2 regions of the Paenibacillus sp. SN-8-1 genome follow, and region 1 is predicted to be linked to the other one. Evidence: predicted binding sites of a transcription regulator. Region 1 holds the regulator's gene; the other holds the start of a gene.

The links. Region 1 encodes Rex, which represses fermentation and respiration genes when NADH is low (regulators of the CRP and FNR family bind a similar motif). Its sites were predicted from a motif close to TTGTGAAATATTTCACAA; they were not measured.
Region 2: the regulator Rex is predicted to act here: its motif matches at 2,004-2,021, upstream of hcp (hydroxylamine reductase).

The regions. Positions count from the first base shown of each region.
Region 1 covers NZ_CP194782.1:1,993,006-1,999,620, forward strand. The annotation lists gene dinG (ATP-dependent DNA helicase DinG) at 1-2,143, shown strand, start outside; gene ACRRNK_RS09430 (redox-sensing transcriptional repressor Rex) at 2,179-2,829, shown strand; gene ACRRNK_RS09435 (amidohydrolase) at 2,819-4,117, shown strand; gene ACRRNK_RS09440 (DUF5590 domain-containing protein) at 4,151-4,648, shown strand; gene ACRRNK_RS09445 (hypothetical protein) at 4,923-5,456, shown strand; gene ACRRNK_RS09450 (AAA family ATPase) at 5,449-6,615, shown strand, end outside.
Region 2 covers NZ_CP194782.1:836,035-842,649, forward strand. The annotation lists gene hcp (hydroxylamine reductase) at 184-1,872, opposite strand; gene ACRRNK_RS03960 (2-oxoacid:acceptor oxidoreductase family protein) at 2,136-3,158, shown strand; gene ACRRNK_RS03965 (thiamine pyrophosphate-dependent enzyme) at 3,155-5,449, shown strand; gene ACRRNK_RS03970 (helix-turn-helix domain-containing protein) at 6,099-6,615, opposite strand, start outside.

The DNA of each region.
Region 1 (6,615 bases):
TCTGAAGGATAAATCTTTCGAGCAGTTTATGGCTGATGTTCGTGCGAACTTGAAGAGCAAGCTCCCTGGGTATGAAGAGCGGGAAGCTCAGAATATCATGCTTGAAGACGTCATGAAGGCCTTTGATGAGGATAAGCACTTGTTGGTCGAAGCAGGTACGGGTACAGGGAAGTCACTCGGTTATCTGCTGCCTGCGATTTATCACAGCGTTAAGTCTGAAGAGAAGGTTATGGTAAGTACGCATACCATCAACCTGCAAGAGCAGCTCCGCGAGAGAGATATTCCTCTGCTTACGGACGTGGTTCCTTTTCCATTTCGGGCAGCAATCTTCAAAGGAAGAGGGCATTATTTGTGTCTGCGCAAATTTGAACATAAAATAAACAAGAGAGATTTCACTACACCAAAGGAAGAAGTTATGACGGCTGCACAGATGATCGTGTGGTTAACCCAGACCGAGACCGGGGATGATGAAGAGCTGAACCAGGGCAATCGGGGAGCTGATTTCTGGGAGACGGTTGCCAGTGAATCGGATTCCTGTCTGGGACGCTCATGTCCATGGTTCAGAAAGTGCTTCTATCATAAGGCCAAACACGAGGCTGGTGTAGCTGATGTGGTGATCACGAACCACTCGAAGCTGTTCACAGATGTGAAGGCGGGTCATCAGCTGCTTCCGAGCTATGAACGTCTTGTCATTGACGAGGCACACCATCTCGAAGAAGTAGCCGGCAAGCATTTGGGTATGAATATGAAATACTTCACGGTCGTTCACACCTTGACACGCCTCTTCAAGGACAGTAAGACGGGTCAGCTTCCGAATCTGCGGGCTCAGCTTCAGACCAGCGGGTCGGAGAAGGCCAGCGAGTGGATGAGTGTAATTGATAATCTGTACCCTGAGATTATTGAGATCAAGGAGAACTGGGATCGTCTCAGCGATCAATTGTTCGGACTCATGCCTGAGCGAAGCGATGCCGCTCCCGGAGACCCGGGACAGTTCGTTCTTCGTCTGCTTCCGCACAAAAAGCCCAAGAATTGGGATGCGCTTAGTGAAATCGAGAATCAGATTTACATGACTATGGGTACGGTAATTCGCAAAGGCGAACGTATGGTGAATGAGCTAAAGGAAGATGACGAAAGTTATAGCTCTGAGAGCCTGGTGACGGATATAAGCGGTCTGTTCAAGGATTTGGGAGCTGAGAGGGACAGTATCCGTTCTTTTATGAAGCTCGACAATGAGGAGACGGTCTACTGGCTTGAAGGTAACGGTCATTACCGCAGCCGGTCTCTGCAAATTTATGCTGTACCCGTTGAGGTAAGTGAACAGCTTAAAGCTCTTTTCTTTGATAAAAAGAAGAGCGTTATCATGACCTCTGCTACTTTATCCGTAGACAAGTCGTTTCAATATATGATCGAGCAGCTGGGACTTACGGAAGCTTCTGAGCAGGATCAATTATTGACCTCGTTGCTTCCCTCACCATTCAAGTACAGGGAACAGGCCCTGCTCGTCATCCCTCGGGATTTCCCAAGTGTGAAGGGCAGTGTCGGGGACGATCATTTCGTGAATACACTCGTACAGTCCTTGGCTGATTCGGCAATTGCTACCCAAGGACGCATGCTTGTATTGTTCACTTCTTATCGTATGCTTAGACAGGTATATGACCCCCTGAAAGAGGTTCTATCTACACAGGGGATTACAGTCATTGGACAAGGAGTAGACAGCGGAAATCGGACTAAGCTTACTCGAAGATTTCAGGGCCAGCAGGCCTCTGTATTGCTCGGTACGAGCAGCTTCTGGGAAGGTGTCGATATTCCAGGGGAGGCTCTTACGAGTCTGGCTATCGTACGGCTTCCATTTCAACCTCCGAACCATCCGCTGGTAGAAGCCAAGAGCGAGCGGCTGCAGCAGCAGAAGAAGAATCCATTTATGAAGTTGTCCGTCCCGCAGGCGGTTATCCGCTTCAAGCAGGGATTTGGACGACTGGTGCGGTCCTCCCAGGACCGCGGTATCGTGATTGTATATGATACACGAATTCTCGAGTCCTATTACGGGAAGTATTTCCTTTATTCTTTGCCAGGCCCAAAGATGGAGCATATGCCCACCAACCAAATGGTGCCTCGGATTTCGGAATGGCTTGGCCACCGGTGATCAACCGGACTCATTAGCATTAGGGGGAAAAAGAAATGAAATCGGAGAAAATCTCAGATGCGGTGGTACGCAGATTACCCGTATATCTGCGCTTTCTGAATGAACTGAGCCTTCGGGAAGTCGCAACCGTCTCATCGCAGGAGCTTGGACAAAAGCTGGATCTGAACCCGGCTCAAATTCGCAAAGATCTTGCATACTTCGGTGATTTTGGTCGTAAAGGTATCGGATATGATGTCTCCTATCTGATCGAGAAGATTCGCCAAATCCTCAACTTGGATCAGCAGATCAATGTGGCCCTTGTCGGGGCCGGGAACTTGGGTCAGGCCTTATCCAATTACAATACGTACTTGAAGGACAATATGAAGATCGTGGCGGTCTTCGATGCCTCGGAGAAGAAGGTCGGCCAGAAGATTAATTCCTTGACCGTACAGCCGATTGAAGATCTTGGTGCTACCGTGAAGAAGCTGGGTATCCGGATTGGAATTATAACTGTGCCTGATTTTGAGGCACAACGGGTAGCCGATCAGCTTATCGATGCTGGAATTGAAGCGATCCTTAACTTTGCGCCAACAATTCTGAAGGTGCCTGCCGAGATACGCCTGCACGCGGCAGATTTTACAACGGATCTGCTCAGCCTGGCATATTATTTGGGAGATGGAAAGGAAGCAGTGACAAATGAGTCGTAAATGGTTAATTGAAAACGGAAGCTTTGCTGTGCTGGAACCAGGACGTTCTGTGGTCAAGGGATATATGTTAATTGAGGACGATCTGATCAAATATGTCGGAGAGTCTCGTCCCGAGGTCGAAGAGGGGACAGACACTTTTGACGGAAGGGGCCTGCTATTTGCTCCAGGGCTGATTAATACCCATGGTCATGCAGCGATGTCTCTGCTGCGCGGTTATGGGGACGATATGCTGCTCCAAACTTGGCTGCAGGAGAAGATGTGGCCGATGGAAGCCAAGTTCACCTCCAGAGATGTATACTGGGGTACCGCGCTGTCTGTCGTGGAAATGCTTAAGGGAGGTACGACAACCTTCCTGGACATGTATGACCATATGGATCAGGTAGCTAAAGTAACGGAGGAATCGGGAATTCGTGCTGTACTGATGCGCGGAGCCATTGGCTTATGTCCTGAGGACGTACAGCAGCAGAAGCTGGAAGAGGCGATACGGTTCGCCCAAGATTGGCATGGCAAGGCGGATGGGCGAATTACGACCATGATGTCCCCGCATTCCCCTTACACTTGTCCGCCTGCATTCATTGAGAAGTTCGTTCAAGCGGCTCATGACCTGGATCTTCCGCTGCATACCCACATGTCCGAGACTGCCGCTGAAGTGCAGCAGAATATCAATGAGTATGGTCTTCGTCCAACGATGCATTTGGAAAAGCTAGGATTCTTCTCACGACCTTCAATCATCGCCCACGGCGTGCATTTGAATGATGAAGAGATCGAGATTCTTGCTACGAATAAGGTTGCGGTGTCGCATAACCCTGGGAGCAACCTTAAGCTTGCCAGCGGCGTTGCCCGTGTCGTTGATCTGCAAAAGGCAGGGGTTGTTGTCTCCTTGGGTACAGACGGGGCAGCAAGCAACAACAACCTCGACATGTTCGAGGAGATTAGGCTGGCAGCCTTGATACATAAAGGTGTATCAGGTGATCCGACGGCTGTACCGGCAGAAGAAGCTCTTAAAATGGGCACGATTTATGGTGCTCAGTCCGTATACCTGCCAAATACCGGAAGGCTTGCGGAAGGCATGAAGGCTGACTTCATTGCTATGAATACCGATCAAGCTCACTTTATTCCGCATACGGATTTCATTTCTCATATGGTATATTCCGCTGGCCCTAAGGACGTTGAACATGTGTGGGTGAACGGGAATCAGGTTGTTAAGCATGGCAGCTGTCTGACCATTGATGAAGAGCGGGTACGCAGAGAAGCTCAAGCTTGTTTCGAAGGATTGCTCTCCCGCTAAGCGGAGCACTTCTGAGTGAAAGGAAGTGATCGCATGAAGAAAAAAACGAAATGGATTTTGATGTCCATAGTTATCGCCCTGCTGATTCTGTTTGGAATTCAGAGATATTATGTGTATTCGATGGAGGATTATTGGAACGAGAAGAACGCTGCTGTCATTGTGGCCAAGCAGCAGGCTAATCTGGCTTCGTTAACACATGCCAGTAAGTCCGTATGGGATACCGTGTGCTGGGTGATCGAAGGCAAAAGTACATCGGGAGAAGATATTGTGGTATGGGTCGTTGATGGTAAGGTTGACCACCAGGAGCTGGCGAAGAATGGAGTCAGCCTTGATCAGGTTAAGAACAGCATCAAGTCTCAAATGCCGGATATCTCTATTGTCCGCCTTGTCCCAGGTATATTTGATCAGGGGGCAGGGAAGCAATACGTATATCAATTGTTCTATAAAGATGGAGATCATTACAACTATAAGTTTTATAGGTTCGCCGATGGCCAGGCTCTGCCTGATACCTACACTTTGCCTAATCGGTAGGCTTGAGCCTTAGTGTTCTCCTATATTAAGAGACCTTCCAATTTAATTGGAAGGTCTCTTTGAATTGCGAACAATTCTTGAACATTAGAAGAAATTATCGATTATTTCAAATATTTTCAATAAGAAGTTTAGAAAAAAGTATATATTCTATGATATACTATTACTTGTACGTTTCAGTATATGATGATACACAAACAGACGGAGAAATCCGTTAATTTTTTTGAGTGGTCGTGTTTTGTATGTATAAGATTGAAATTACTAAGGGGGATATGAATTGAAATTACGTCTTGTTCCATTGATTACTAGCGTCGTTATCTCCGCAGCAATTCTGTTTGGTGGGTGGTTCGCTTATAGTCAGTTTGCTGTTGAGGCCCCGCTTAAGAAATTGGTCACCGAGTATGAGGGTGTCAACAACGTTCAATTTGTTATTACCCAGAAACAGGTGGACTTGAAACTCGATCTACAACCAAAAACCGATTTAAGAGGTTTAGTTGAACATTTGACGGTTGACGGCAAGTCGTTGATCGGCAGCCGCAAGCTAAAGCTTACCGTTGTGGATCATTCAAATAAAGTACTCGATCAGTGGTGGTCCAAAGCTCTCTTTCCTGTAGCGGAAGCCATGGATAATAAGAAATATACCGAGATTCCGGTGACTCTAGAGAAGCTTCAAGAGGGAGCACCAGGACTTTCAGTCAATACGGTAATGGATAATCAGAATATATATGTGACTCTATCAGACGGAAAAGCCAGCAAGTTCATTATACTTCCGCGAGTGCCGGGTGAGATGGGGGTATGGAGCAATGTCTAAGTTCATTAAAGAAGTCGTAATCGGGATTGTACTCGTACTTCTCGTGTTCCTTGCTTATATTGGAGTTAATATCATTCCGGTCATTGTTGGACTAGCCATGGTTGGGGCCTTGTTCGCGGTGGTTCAAATGAAAGGCGGAATCACGGTAGGTGCTTCCCAGGACCGCAAACGGAAGAAAGCGGGCCCGGCCAAGCTTACCTTTGAAGAAATTGGAGGACAGGATAATGCGAAGCAGGAGCTTCGTGAGGCCCTTGATTTCATGGTTAGACATGAAGAAATTAAGAAGTTCGGCATTCGCCCACTCAAGGGGATTCTGCTAACAGGCCCTCCGGGAACAGGGAAGACTTTGATGGCTAAAGCTGCGGCTCACTATACAAAGTCCGTATTTGTGGCGGCTTCCGGCTCTGAATTCGTAGAGATGTATGTAGGTGTCGGTGCGGGACGCATCCGGGAATTGTTCAAGGAAGCCCGGACGCGCGCTGCACAGGAGAAGAAAGAGAATGCAATTATTTTCATAGATGAGATCGATGTAATCGGGGGAAAAAGAGAAGGCGGACAACAACGGGAGTATGACCAGACTCTGAATCAGCTTCTTACGGAAATGGACGGCATTTATAACTCGGACGCCCCTCGTATTCTGGTGATCGCGGCAACGAACCGCAAAGAAATGCTGGACAGCGCGCTGCTGCGTCCTGGCCGCTTCGACCGTCATATTCAGGTAGAATTGCCTGATAAGAAGGGCCGGAAGCATATTCTTGAGCTGCATGCTAAGAATAAGCCTCTGAATGAGGATGTCAGCTTAGAGAAACTTGCTGAAGAGACATACGGCTTCTCTGGAGCCCAGCTGGAAAGTGTAATGAATGAAGGTGCTATCTATGCCATGAGAGAGAACCTTCAGATCATCGACCAGCGCCACCTGTCTATGGGTGTGGATAAGGTCATGCTCGGAGAGAAGACGGACAGGGAATCGACCGAAGAAGAGAAGCGCAGAGTGGCAGTACACGAACTTGGGCATGCTGTGCTCGCTGAGATCGTGGCTCCAGGCAGTGTGAATCAGGTAGCTCTCAGTCCTCGCGGACAAGCGCTGGGATATGTTCGTCATAACCCGCAGCAGGAGCAGTATTTGTATACCAAATCTTATCTTGAAGGACAAATCATG
Region 2 (6,615 bases), 1.2 Mb from region 1:
GATAGAGGCAGTTTGTTAAAGAAATTATAGCTTAGAGGTAATGAAGATTTTAAGGCAACGGTGGATGCCAAAAATAAAGGAGCTAAGCGGGCTTGACCGCTTAGCTCCTTGTTGCTCACTGCATTTCATTATTTCTCTATTCCGCCGGGGGTTCCGGAATAAATTATTGGATACCCTGATCCATCACGCCCCCAAGAACATCTTCATGTCGTCTTCTACATTAGTAATACCACCAATTCCGAAGTTCTCAACGAGAACTTTGGCAACGTTAGGCGAGAGGAAGGCAGGAAGGGTAGGGCCAAGATGAATATTTTTGACGCCGAGATAGAGCAGGGCGAGCAGTACGATCACCGCTTTTTGCTCGTACCAGGCAATGTTGTAGGAAATCGGCAGTTCGTTGATATCTTCAAGGCCGAATACTTCCTTTAGCTTCATGGCGATTACGACCAGGGAGTAAGAATCATTGCATTGTCCGGCGTCCAGTACGCGCGGGATTCCGCCAATTTCTCCGAGATCCAGCTTATTGTATTTGTACTTGGCGCAGCCCGCAGTCATGATGACGGTATCCTGTGGAAGCTGAGCTGCAAAGTCAGTGTAATAGTTGCGGGATTTCATCCGCCCGTCACAGCCGGCCATGACGAAGAAGCGGCGGATGGCGCCGGATTTCACGGCATCGACGACTTGATCGGCTACGTTCATCACCGCAGCGTGAGCGAAGCCTCCGATAATTTCGCCGGTTTCAATCTCCGTAGGAGCTGGGCATCCTTTCGCTTGCTCGATCAGCGCAGAGAAGTCCTTGGCAGCGCCGTTCTCTCCTTCAGGGATATGGCGGACGCCCGGGAAGCCCGTGTTACCTGTCGTATAAATGCGGTCCTTATAGCTGTCCTTCGGCGGAACGATACAGTTGGTCGTCATTAGAATCGGTCCGTTAAAGGCTTCAAATTCGCTATTCTGCTTCCACCAGGCATTTCCGTAATTGCCTACGAAATGCTCATATTTCTTAAATGCCGGATAGTAGTGGGCAGGCAGCATTTCGCTGTGCGTATACACATCCACGCCGGTTCCTTCCGTCTGCTTCAGCAGCTCTTCCATGTCCTTCAGGTCATGGCCGCTGATAAGTATGCCCGGACGATTTCCAACCCCGATATTCACCTTCGTAATTTCCGGATTTCCGTAAGCGGAAGTGTTCGCATTGTCGAGCATCGCCATGGCATCTACGCCGTACTTACCGGTCTCCATCGTCAAAGCGATCAGATCCTGCACTTCAAGACTGTCGTCCAGCGTAGCCGCAAGCGCACGGCGCATGAACCGGTTAAGCTCGCCATCGTCCTTCTCCAGGTGCAGCGCATGGTACGTATAAGCGGCCATTCCCTTGAGGCCGTAAATGATCAATTCGCGGAGCGAGCGAACGTCTTCGTTACGGGTGGAGAGGACGCCAACGGTACGTGCTTTTACATCAAAATCAGCTTCTTTATCCGCTTCCCAGACGGCAGCATCCGGGAGATTAGCCGTTCCTTCGGGATACTGTTCGTCATAATAAGCGCGCACCTCGCTGCGGAGCGCCATAGCATCGCGGACTTTCCCCACAAATACCTCGCGGTCAAAGTTGGCATTGGTGATGGTTGCGAACAAGGAGTCCATGATAAACAGCGATACGCGCTGTTCAAGCACCTCAGGCAATTGGACATCCAGACTGAGCCAAGAGATCCCCTTCAGCAGGTAAATGAGCAAATCCTGTAAGTTCGCCACGTCATGCGGTTTGCCGCATACCCCGACAATGGTGCAGCCTGTTCCTTTGGATGCTTCCTGGCATTGAAAGCAGAACATGGATGGCTGATGGTTTATGGTCATTTTCGCTTCGTTGTTATTCATTATTTCTCCTCCTATTATCGCGTTTCTATATTGTTAAATGTCGTCATAAGTTTGCCTTGCAATGGACTGTCAGACTGAAGTATACCCTGCCTCCAAAGTCGGTTTAGTGATTAAGATCACTGCAACTCATTTTGTGATACAAATCACTAACTTGGTGTGATTCTTCTTTTACACTTGAGCTATTAACCTTTTATGAATTGAACTAAAGAAGCATGTTTGTCTAGTTCATTCCATATAGAACAAGAAGAAATGAGGGAGAGCACGTGTCAATTTTGCCTCACAAAAATGAACTCGGATTCTACGAGATTCGTCTCGAATCCATCGGCGGACTTGGCGCCAATCTGGCCGGGAAGATGCTGGCTGAAGCCGGAGTAACAGGCTCTGGACTTAACGGGTCCAACTTTTCAAGTTATGGCTCGGAGAAGAAAGGGTCGCCGGTCAAAAGCTTCGTAAGATTCTGCGATCCCCAGGTGGAAATCCGCGATCACAGCCCGATTGAGCAGCCGCATGTGGTCGGCGTATTTCATGAAGCGTTATATAAGACGATAGATGTGATAAGCGGTTTACGGTCTGATGGGACGGTGCTTGTGAATACAGCGCGAAATCTTGCCGAAGTGGCCGCGGATCTGAAGATGACGCAAGGAACGCTGGCTGCGATCGATGCGCTAAGAATTGCCGTCGAGGAGAAGACCAAAGTCAATACGGCGATGCTGGGCGCCTTGTTCCGGATCTGCAGCTTCCTTGACCCGGACGACATGCGGCGGGTGATCCGCAAGACCTTTGAGAAAAAGCTGCCTCATCTCGTGGAACCGAATTTGCGGACTTTTGACAGAGGATATAACGAAGTCCAGTTCCTCGCCTTAGGGAACGGCACAGGGGATATGAACCAGGCAGCTTTCACAAGAACACAGCCAGTTCTCGGATATGAAACACAGGAGTTAGGTGGAATTCTGAACGTTACGGCAAACAGCGTGCTGAAGGATCTCAGCGGCTCCCGGCAGGGGTATTTGCCGGAATACAAGATGGAGGACTGCATTAACTGTGCCGCCTGCGATACGGTATGCCCGGACTTCTGCATCGTATGGGAGCAGAAGCCGGATAAGCGCGGCAATCTGCAGATGTTCATGAAGGGTATCGATTACCAGTACTGCAAGGGCTGCCTGAAGTGCGTGGAAGCTTGTCCGACTACCGCTTTGGCCGCCATGTTGGAAGAGCCGCATTATGCGGAGCAGCACCGCGTGCCGCAAGTCTTCCCCTATTTAACTGTGGAGGGAGTCAGATCATGACCGTACAAATGAAAGACCTAACGGAGCAAAAGGTACCGGCCGCTCAGACAGCCGTCTTCGAATCGGGCAACGAAATGGCAGCCATGGCGGCCGCCCAGATTAACTATCATATTATGGGTTATTTTCCGATTACGCCTTCAACGGAAATCGCCCAATACCTTGACATGATGCGTACGCGCGGCGAACACGACATCAAGCTGATTCCGGCCGATGGCGAACACGGCTCGGCTGGGATTTGCTACGGCGCAGCTGCAGCCGGAGCCCGGGTATTCAACGCCACCAGCGCGAATGGCTTCCTGTATATGATCGAACAGCTACCCGTGCAGGCGGGAACTCGCTTCCCAATGGTCATGAACCTGGTAACACGGGCGGTCAGCGGCCCGCTGGATATCCGCGGCGACCATTCGGATCTGTACTACGGTCTGAACACCGGCTGGGTGATTCTCACCGCCCGTTCACCACAGGCCGTGTATGACATGAATATCATGGCGCTGCGCATCGCCGAGCATGAGGACGTGCGGCTGCCGGTTATTGTGGCTTATGACGGCTTCTTCACCTCACACCAGAAGCGGCGGGTGCAAATCTTTGAGAACCGGCACACTGTTCAAGAGTTTGTAGGGGAACAGCCTGAATTCCCGCACGTGCTTGATGAGAACAATCCGATCGTCGTTGGGGCTTATATGAACGGCGAAGACCTCATGAACAACCACTTCCAACAGTCGGAGGCCATGTACCGTGCGGGCGAGGTGTTCAAGGAAGTTGCGGAGGAATATGCGGCCTTGTCCGGAAGACCTTATTCACCGCTTGATCTGTACCGCATGGAAGACGCGGAGGTGGCTTTGTTCCTGCTTAATTCCGCGGCCGAATCCTCCAAGGACGTAGTGGATCGTCTGCGGGCAAAAGGGATCAAAGCGGGCGTGATCAGCCCGAATATTCTCCGGCCGTTCCCGGCACGGGAAATCCGCGAGGCGCTGACGGGCGTCAAAGCGCTGCTGATCGGCGAACGCGCCGATTCCTACGGCGCGAACGGGGCCAATTTGACGCATGAGGTCAAATCGGCGCTGCAGGAGATCCGCGGCCCGCAGCCGATCGTACTTTCCCGCATATTCGGCCTTGGCGGGAAAGATTATTACGCGGATGACGCGGAAGCCTTTTTTGCCCTAACGCTGGAGGCGATGGAGCTGGGCTATGCCAAGGTGCCGTTCGATTATTACGGGCAAACGCCTGGCGATGAAGCGCACAAGCTGCAGCCGGTCATTGCGCCGATGAACGGGGACAGCTTCAAATCCGGCCTGATCACCGTCAAGGTGGATGAGACAACGGGCAAGCTGGCCGTTAAAGTGCCGCCGATGCGCGCGCTTGCCGCGAAGCCGAAACGTTTTGCTTCCGGTCACGGGGCTTGTCCGGGCTGCGGGATTTTTCCGGGGCTGGAGCTGTTCTTCAAAGGGATCGAAGGCAATGTCGTAACTCTATTCCATACCGGCTGCGCTTATATCACTACCACGGGTTATCCGTATAACTCGCATAAGCAAAGCTTCATTCATAACCTGTTCCAGAATGGGCCGGCTACGTTATCCGGTACGGTAGAGGCGTTCCTCGAGCGGAAGCGCCGCGGGGAGATCGAGGTTCCCGAGGATTTCACTTTTGTCATGGTAACCGGCGACGGCGGTATGGACATTGGGATGGGTTCAGCAATCGGGACGGCGTTGCGGGGCCATAATCTGATCATTCTGGAATATGACAATGAAGGCTACATGAACACTGGCGCACAGCTTTCATACTCCACGCCTTTAGGCCACATGACCAGCACGTCCGGTGTCGGCAAACAGCAGCAGGGCAAAACGTTCCATCACAAGGACACGGTGCAAATGATGGCGGCGGCGCATGTGCCGTATGTATTTACGGGGACAGAAGCTTTCCCGCAGGATCTTGTGAAAAAGGCGGCCAAAGCCCAGTGGTACGCCCAGAATGTAGGTACCGTCTACGGCAAGCTGCTGATCACGTGCCCGCTGAACTGGAAGTCCGATGACAAAGAAGGCGAGAACATCGTGCGCGCGGCCGTGAATTCGTGCTTTTTCCCACTGTATGAGGTAGAGCAGGGAGAGACGAACATTACGTATGATCCGGAAGAGAAGAACAAACGAGTGCCGCTAGGCGACTGGCTCAAATATATGGGCAAATCAAGACACTTGCTCAAGGAAGAGAACAAAGAAATGCTTGGCGAATTCGAGCGCGAAGTGCAGCGGCGCTGGTCGATTCTGAAAGCGAAACACGAGAACCCGCTGCTGTAGTGGCGGGGGAAGCTCAGGTCAAAATACGCGGGTAGCTGACTAAAAGGGTTGGCTGCCCGCGTTCTATTATGAATCTGTTATAGTTAGACCATTTCTAGTAAAGAGTAGGTATTGGAGGGCACGAAACCGCACTGATTAAGTTCGAGTTAAATCCATAGAACGTCCAATATACGCCATTCCATCGATAACCTGAAACTTCCCCATACTCAACCCGAGTTGGGTAGAACCAGAAGCTTTCCCCGGTCCATAGCCAGACATAAGTGTAGTTAAACATGCAGTCAATGATATAAGAATAAGCTGGTTTTGGTGGGACGAAAGTTGGGGGCGGAGACTGTGGCATAAAAGTCATATTCATTTCACTCCCTGTAAGTGGTTATTTGTATAGCAGAAGTTGAACATAGCCTGGATTGGTCGTCTTTTCTAGATAGGATATGTAGGTGAACAACTACATGAGTGTGCAGATGCCCAATTGCTAAACAAAGGGAGTTCGCCAGCGAGGGCTCCACATTAGGTTATTCTCACTGTCTACTGGCAGATGTGGAGTGCTGTTGAGTATTAGTGCGGAAGTACAATAAATCGGAGATGTGTTGGCGGAAATAGTAAAGAGGGGCGACGCCCCTCTTTTTTGCTGACTTATTATGTAGCAACTTTAGCATATCGAGGATATCTTTTGGGCAATCATCTTGGTCATGGCATGCTTGTGAGGAATGCCTGATGAATTGCAGTCGAATACAATTTCCGAACTATCCTTGATCAGCCAGTCGTAATAATGGGTGAGTAATTCACCAGAATACCACTTAAAGGCATTTGGTTCTTTTTCAGGTGGTGGAGCAATAAACGGCTTATTTACAAACACATTAAAGACATGTATGCCATATTCATTTGTAAATTGCTTATAATTATCAAATATATCCCGGCGGTATTCCGGCTTTATATAGTGGAGCACCCCACTAGAGAAGATAATGTCATAATGCGTCTCTAGACGATAATCTAATATGTCTGCCTTAAAGACATTAACATGAACCCCGACTTTATCAGCAAGACTTTTTGTTTTCTCAATACCTGCGTCCGTGACATCAAACGCGCTAACATCATATCCATTTCGAGCAAAGAATACGGCGTCCTTCCCCTCACCACATCCAACGTCGAGCAGCTTCAAGTGTCTT